Aliidongia dinghuensis: one gene and its partner. The protein of the gene in region 1 interacts with the protein of each later gene in a pairwise test. Links are inferred from orthologs where the notes say so. Each region holds a gene or a part of one and is shown on either strand. Other genes may lie near its edges. The genes, in order: IEY58_RS16970 and ybgC.

Region 1 (3,022 bases):
CCGGACCGCAGCAGGTCGAGGATGCCTGCGGGCGAGATGCCGGCCGGAAAGAGATATTCGCCGGCCTTGAGCTCGCCCGCACCGCCGCTCAACCGGGCGGCAAGCATGAACAGCCGGACATGGGTCAGGATGCCGGCCCCCTCGAGCGTACCGCCGATCGCCTCGGTCCCGCGGGGCTCCAGCACAATCGTCTTGGGTGCGGTAGAGGGTCCCGGCGCCTCGTACCAGCGAAGGCCCCCCCAGGTGCCCAAAACGCCGATCGCCGCCGCCAGGATGAATCCGGCGACGGCGATCGATAGGAGGCGACGCATCACGGGAACGCCGTGGCGCGGGCTCAGGGAGCCGGGGCGAAGATCAACGAGGCGTTGGTGCCGCCGAAGCCGAAGGAGTTCGACAGCACGTAGCGCACCCGCCGCTCCTTGGCGACCATCGGAACCAGGTCGATGTCACAGCCTTCCGACGGGTTCTCGAGATTGATCGTCGGCGGCACGACCTGGTCGCGCAGCGCCAGGAGCGAATAGATTGCCTCGACCGAGCCGGCAGCACCCAGGAGATGGCCGATCGCCGACTTGGTCGACGACATCGAGAGCTTGTAGGCGTCCTCACCGAACAGGCGCTTGACCGCGCCGACCTCGATGACGTCGCCGACGGGCGTCGACGTGCCGTGGGCGTTGATGTAGTCGATCTGGTCGGTGCCGAGGCCCGAGCGCTTGAGCGCCATCTGCATGGAGCGGAAGGCGCCGCTGCCGTCCTCGGCCGGGGCGGTCAGATGATAGGCGTCGCCCGCCATGCCGTAGCCGATGAGCTCGCCGTAGATCTTGGCGCCGCGCTTCTTCGCGTGCTCGTATTCCTCGAGCACGACGATGCCGGCACCCTCGCCCATCACGAACCCGTCGCGATCCCGGTCGAACGGACGGGACGCCCGGGTCGGCTCGTCGTTGAAATCCGTCGAGAGCGCGCGGGCGGCGGCGAACCCGGCGATGCCGAGCCGGCAGATCGCGGCTTCGGCGCCACCGGCGATCATGACGTCGGCGTCATCGTACTGGATGATCCGCGCGGCATCGCCGATCGCGTGCGCGCCGGTCGAGCAAGCCGTCACCGCCGAATGGTTCGGGCCCTTGAAGCCGTGCACGATCGAGATGTGGCCCGAGGCGAGGTTGATGAGCGCCGACGGGATGAAGAACGGGCTGACGCGGCGGGGCCCGCGCTCATGCAGCGTCACTGCCGTGTCGGAGATGGTGCTGAGGCCGCCGATGCCCGAGCCGACCTGGACGCCGGTGCGGTACTGCTCGACCTCGTTCGCCGGCTGCCAGCCGGAATCCTTGACCGCCTGGGCCGCCGCGGCAAGCGCGTAGACGATGAACTCGTCCATCTTGCGCTGGTCCTTGGGCTCGACCCAGTCGTCCGCGTGGAACAGATTGTCCGCGGTCGCACCGCGCGGCACGATGCCCGCGATCTTCGCCGGCAGATCGGACACATCGAAGGACTGGATCCGGTCAAGGCCGGACTTGCCGGCGGTCAGGGCCTGCCAATTGTGCTCGATACCAATGCCGAGCGGCGTAACCAGCCCCACGCCGGTAACTACGACACGTCTCATCTTAATCCACGCAATGGTTTCATCTTAAGGGCCTGAGCCCTTCCGTGGCTGAAGCCACGATTGGAATTGCCCCCGGAACGGAGCAATTCCAACCCCTGGATACTCAGCTATGCGCCGTAATGAAGCTCACCGCATCCTTGACGGTGACGATCTTCTCGGCCGCCTCGTCCGGGATCTCACAGCCGAATTCCTCTTCGAACGCCATCACCAGCTCGACCGTGTCGAGGCTGTCGGCACCGAGATCGTCGATGAAGCTCGCGTTCTCCGTCACCTTGGCCTCGTCGACGCCCAGGTGCTCGACCACAATCTTCTTAACCCGATCGGCGATGTCACTCATGTCTCTGTTCCTTGATGTAATGGCAATGATCTTTGGCGGGAAGACCGTCAGGCCCACAAAAAGGGCATGTGCACCCCTAGTCTGCACGGTCTTATGAGAGCAATCCGCTTCCTTGATCGGTCGAACTACACGACGCCAGGGCCCGGGCACCTGCCTGGCCGATGATCCGGTCGATCGCCGGGCCCCTCCTGCGGGCCGCTCGACATGGCCCTGCCGGACTCGGTCCCGCGACCGAAGGTGGCGTGCCTTAACATAGATTATTCCGCAATGCCAGTAGCCGCACTGCACCAAACTACCCGCATCAGACCATGAGCATGCCGCCGTTGACATGGATGGTCTGTCCGGTGACGTAAGCCGCCTCGTTGCTTGCGAGATACAACACCGCCGCGGCGATTTCGTCGGCATCGCCCATGCGGCCTGCCGGAATGCCGGCCAGGATCCGCTCGCGCTGCTGCTCGTTCAGCGCATCGGTCATGGCCGTCGCGATGAAGCCGGGCGCCACGCAGTTCACCGTGATCCCGCGCGAGGCGACTTCGACCGCCAGTGCCTTCGACATGCCGATGAGGCCCGCCTTGGACGCCACATAGTTGGCCTGGCCCGGATTGCCGGCAACGCCGACCACCGACGAGATCGAGATGATGCGTCCTTCGCGGCGCTTCATCATGCCCTTGAGACTGGCGCGGGCGAGGCGGAACGCCGCCGTCAGGTTGACCTCGAGCACGTCGGACCAGTCCTCGTCCTTCATGCGGATGGCAAGCCCGTCGCGCGTGAAGCCGGCGTTGTTGACCAGGATGTCGAGCCGGCCGAATTCCGTCTCGGCCTTCTTGATCAGGGCCTCGCCCGCTGCCGGGTCCTTGAGGTCGGCAGGCGCCGCCACCGCCCGCTCACCCAGCTCCGAGACGAGCTGGTCCAGCACCTGGGCGCGCGTGCCGGCGCAGAGGACGGTGGCGCCGGCGCCATGCAGCACGCGGGCGATGGCGGCACCGATGCCGCCGGTGGCGCCGGTGACGAGAGCGACCTTGCCGGTCAGATCGAACATTTGTGTTGTTCCCCTGGAATTGAAGCGCCAGCTGCTTAGAGCGTAGCCA
Region 2 (3,317 bases), on another replicon or contig:
CGCCGACGGCGTCGGGCCGAAGCTCGCGGCGCGGCTCGCGACCGAGCTCAAGGACAAGGCGGCAGCGCACGGCATGGCGCCTGCGGCGCCCACGGGCACGGTGATCTCCGTCCCGCCGGCCGTAGCCGATCTCGTCGGTCCGGCCGAGGATGCGGTCTCCGCCCTCGTCAATCTCGGCTACCGCCGACCCGAGGCGCTGGGGGCCGTCGCGACGGCGCAGCGCAAGCTCGGTGACGGTGCCGCCTTGGGCGAGCTCATCCGCGCCGGCTTGAAGGAGATCGCGTCGTGAGCGACCAGGACCGCATCGTCGCTGCCGAGCGCGGGGCGGCCGACCGGCCGGAGGTCGCGATGCGGCCGCTGTCGCTCGACGATTTCGTCGGTCAACGCCAAGTGCGCGAGAACCTGCGCGTGTTCATCGCCGCGGCCAAGGCGCGCGGCGAGGCGCTGGATCACGTGCTGTTCCACGGGCCGCCGGGCCTGGGCAAGACGACCTTGGCGCAGATCGTCGCGGCCGAGATGGGCGCCGGCTTCCGGGCGACCTCCGGCCCGATCATCCAGCGCGCCGGCGACTTGGCGGCACTCCTGACCAATCTGCAGCCGCACGACGTGCTGTTCATCGACGAGATCCACCGGATGCAGCCGGCGGTCGAGGAAGTGCTCTATCCGGCGATGGAGGATTTCCAGCTCGACCTCATCATCGGCGAGGGGCCGGCCGCGCGCTCGATCCGCATCGACCTGCCGCCCTTCACGCTGGTCGGCGCCACGACCCGCTCGGGCCGCATCACCCGGCCGCTCCGTGAACGGTTCGGCATTCCGCTCCGGCTGCAGTTCTACGAGCCGGACGAGCTCGAGCGCATCATCCAGCGCGGCGCCCGCCTGCTCACGATGGATCTCGCACCCGACGGTGCTGCCGAGATCGCGCGCCGCGCCCGCGGCACGCCGCGTGTCGCCGGGCGGCTGCTGCGCCGGGTGCGCGACTTCGCCGCCGTCGCGGGCCTCGCCACGGTAGACGCCAAGGCGGCCGACAACGCACTGACCCGGCTCGAGGTCGACCGTTCCGGGCTCGACGCCATGGACCGACGCTACATCCAGGCGATCGCCGAGCATTACTCGGGCGGCCCGGTCGGCGTCGACACGATGGCGGCCGTGCTGTCGGAGCAGCGCGACGTGATCGAGGACGTGATCGAGCCCTATCTCATCCAGCAGGGCTTCCTGCAGCGCACGCCACGCGGCCGGTTGCTGACCGACAAGGCGTTCGGCCATGTGGGCCTGGCCGTGGTGCGCCCGCCGGAGCTGCAGCTCGATCTGCTGACCGCCGCTGCCGACGAGGAGGCCGAGGTTTGACTCTGGTCCCGATGACCCTGGCCCCGACCAGCGGCGCGATCGACGAGGGCGTCCATCGCTTTCCGATCCGGGTCTATTACGAGGACACGGACGCGGGCGGCATCGTCTATCACGCGAACTACCTGCGCTTCGCCGAGCGCGCGCGCTCGGAATGCCTGCGCCTCGTCGGCTGGCAGCATGACCGCATGCTGGCCGAGACCGGCCTCGGCTGGGTCGTGCGCCGGGCCGAGATCGACTTCCGCCGGCCGGCCCGGCTCGACGATGCGCTCATGGTCGAAACCCAGTTGGCCGACCTCAAGGGCGCGCGCATGACCGCGCGCCAGACCATCCTCAAGGACGACGATCCGCTGGTCGTCCTTGATCTCGAACTGGTGCTATTGACGCCCAGCGGGCGTCCCGGCCGCATCCCGGCGTCGCTCAGCGACGCCCTCCGCCCCTTTCTCGTCACGCAACCGCTGAAGTGAGCGTCCCCGAGCCATGCAAGCCGTCGACACCGTGAATCTTGGCAGCGCCGCCGCCCCGACCCTCTCGATGATCTCCCTGTTCCTGCAGGCGGATCTGATCGTGAAGGGCGTGATGGTGCTGCTCCTCGCCGCCTCGTTCTGGAGCTGGGCGATCATCTTCGACAAGGTGCTGAAGGTGAAGCGCCTGCTGCGCGCCGCCGATGCCTTCGAGGAGAGCTTCTGGTCCGGCGGCTCGATCGAGGATCTCTACGACCGTATCGGCTCGCGGCCGGTCGACCCGATGTCGGCGACCTTCGCCGCTGCCATGCTCGAATGGCGCCGCTCGGCCGCCAAGGGCTTGGTCGTGGCCGGTGCGTTGCAGGCGAGCCTCAAGGAACGGCTCGAGAAGGCGATGAACGTCACGGTCGGGCGCGAGCTCGAGCGGGCGGAACGCTACATGGCCTTCCTCGCGACGGTCGGCTCGACCGCCCCCTTCGTGGGATTGTTCGGCACGGTCTGGGGCATCATGAACTCGTTCGAATCGATCGCCGCCAGCAAGAACACGAGCCTCGCGGTTGTGGCGCCGGGCATCGCCGAGGCGCTGTTCACGACGGCCCTGGGCCTGATCGCGGCCATCCCGGCGGTCGTGGGCTACAACAAGCTCACGACCGACCTCGGCCGCTACGGCAACCGGCTCGACAATTTCGCCTCCGAGTTCAGCGCGATCCTGTCACGCCAGCTCGAAGAGAAGGCATGAGGCGATGGCCGGTGGATTGATGAACGGCGGCGGCCGCAGCCGCCACAGCCGCCTGAACCGCCGTCCCATGGCCGACATCAACGTGACGCCGATGGTCGACGTCATGCTGGTGCTCCTGATCGTGTTCATGGTGGCGGCCCCGCTCCTCACGGTGGGCGTGCCGGTCGACCTGCCCAAGACCCAGGCGCCGGCCATCAACGAGCAGAAGGAGCCGCTCGTCGTCACGGTCAACGGCCAGGGCCAGATCTATGTCCAGGAGACGCCGATCGAGGCTGACGCATTGCTGCCGAAGCTGCAGGCGATCACCGAGAACAATCAGGACGCCACGATCTATGTGCGCGGCGACAAGGCGATCAACTACGGCCGGGTGATGGAAGTGATGGGGCTGATCGCCTCCGCCGGCTATACCAAGGTCTCGCTGATCGCCGAATTGCCCCAATCGGGCGGCAAGGCGCCTGCAAAGAAGCCATGATTCCGTTGTGACATGAGGGTCTCTTTCGGCGTTCTCGCGATGATGGACCTTGAATTTTCGATCCTCCGGCAAGTCTCGGGCGGCCGTGGCACGGCGCTCCCGCGCGGGGTGCGCCCGTGAGCCGGTTCGAGATGCGCGAGGGGATGGCCTTTTCCGCCGTGCTGCACACGGCGATCGTCCTGGTCATCCTGCTGGGCCTGCCCGACTTCCTGAAGAAGGAGCCGCCGCCGGAGGAGACGCCGATCGCGGTGCAGCTCGTCAATCTCGCCGACGTGACGCGCGCGACCCAGCGCAACCCGAA

Evidence for each region.
Region 2: the proteins of IEY58_RS16970 (region 1) and ybgC interact in binary tests that used the Escherichia coli proteins (3 or more experiments, as listed by UniProt). The link is inferred for Aliidongia dinghuensis from one-to-one orthologs.

The regions. Positions count from the first base shown.
Region 1 is NZ_BMJQ01000008.1:273,103-276,124, reverse strand. The notes cover bases 318-3,022. They hold IEY58_RS16970 (acyl carrier protein), read right to left. Parts: upstream 1,935-3,022; coding sequence 1,701-1,934; downstream 318-1,700. Other genes in these bases: fabD (ACP S-malonyltransferase), read right to left, coding at 3,009-3,022; fabG (3-oxoacyl-[acyl-carrier-protein] reductase), read right to left, coding at 2,236-2,973; fabF (beta-ketoacyl-ACP synthase II), read right to left, coding at 335-1,597. In the rest of the region: endolytic transglycosylase MltG, read right to left, coding at 1-311. UniProt on the Escherichia coli protein: Carrier of the growing fatty acid chain in fatty acid biosynthesis.
Region 2 is NZ_BMJQ01000005.1:225,965-229,281, forward strand. What follows is about bases 75-3,074. They hold ybgC (tol-pal system-associated acyl-CoA thioesterase), read left to right. Parts: upstream 75-1,340; coding sequence 1,341-1,808; downstream 1,809-3,074. Other genes in these bases: ruvA (Holliday junction branch migration protein RuvA), read left to right, coding at 75-289; ruvB (Holliday junction branch migration DNA helicase RuvB), read left to right, coding at 349-1,344; tolQ (protein TolQ), read left to right, coding at 1,822-2,544; tolR (protein TolR), read left to right, coding at 2,549-3,016. In the rest of the region: more of ruvA, read left to right, coding at 1-74; IEY58_RS11585 (energy transducer TonB), read left to right, coding at 3,133-3,317.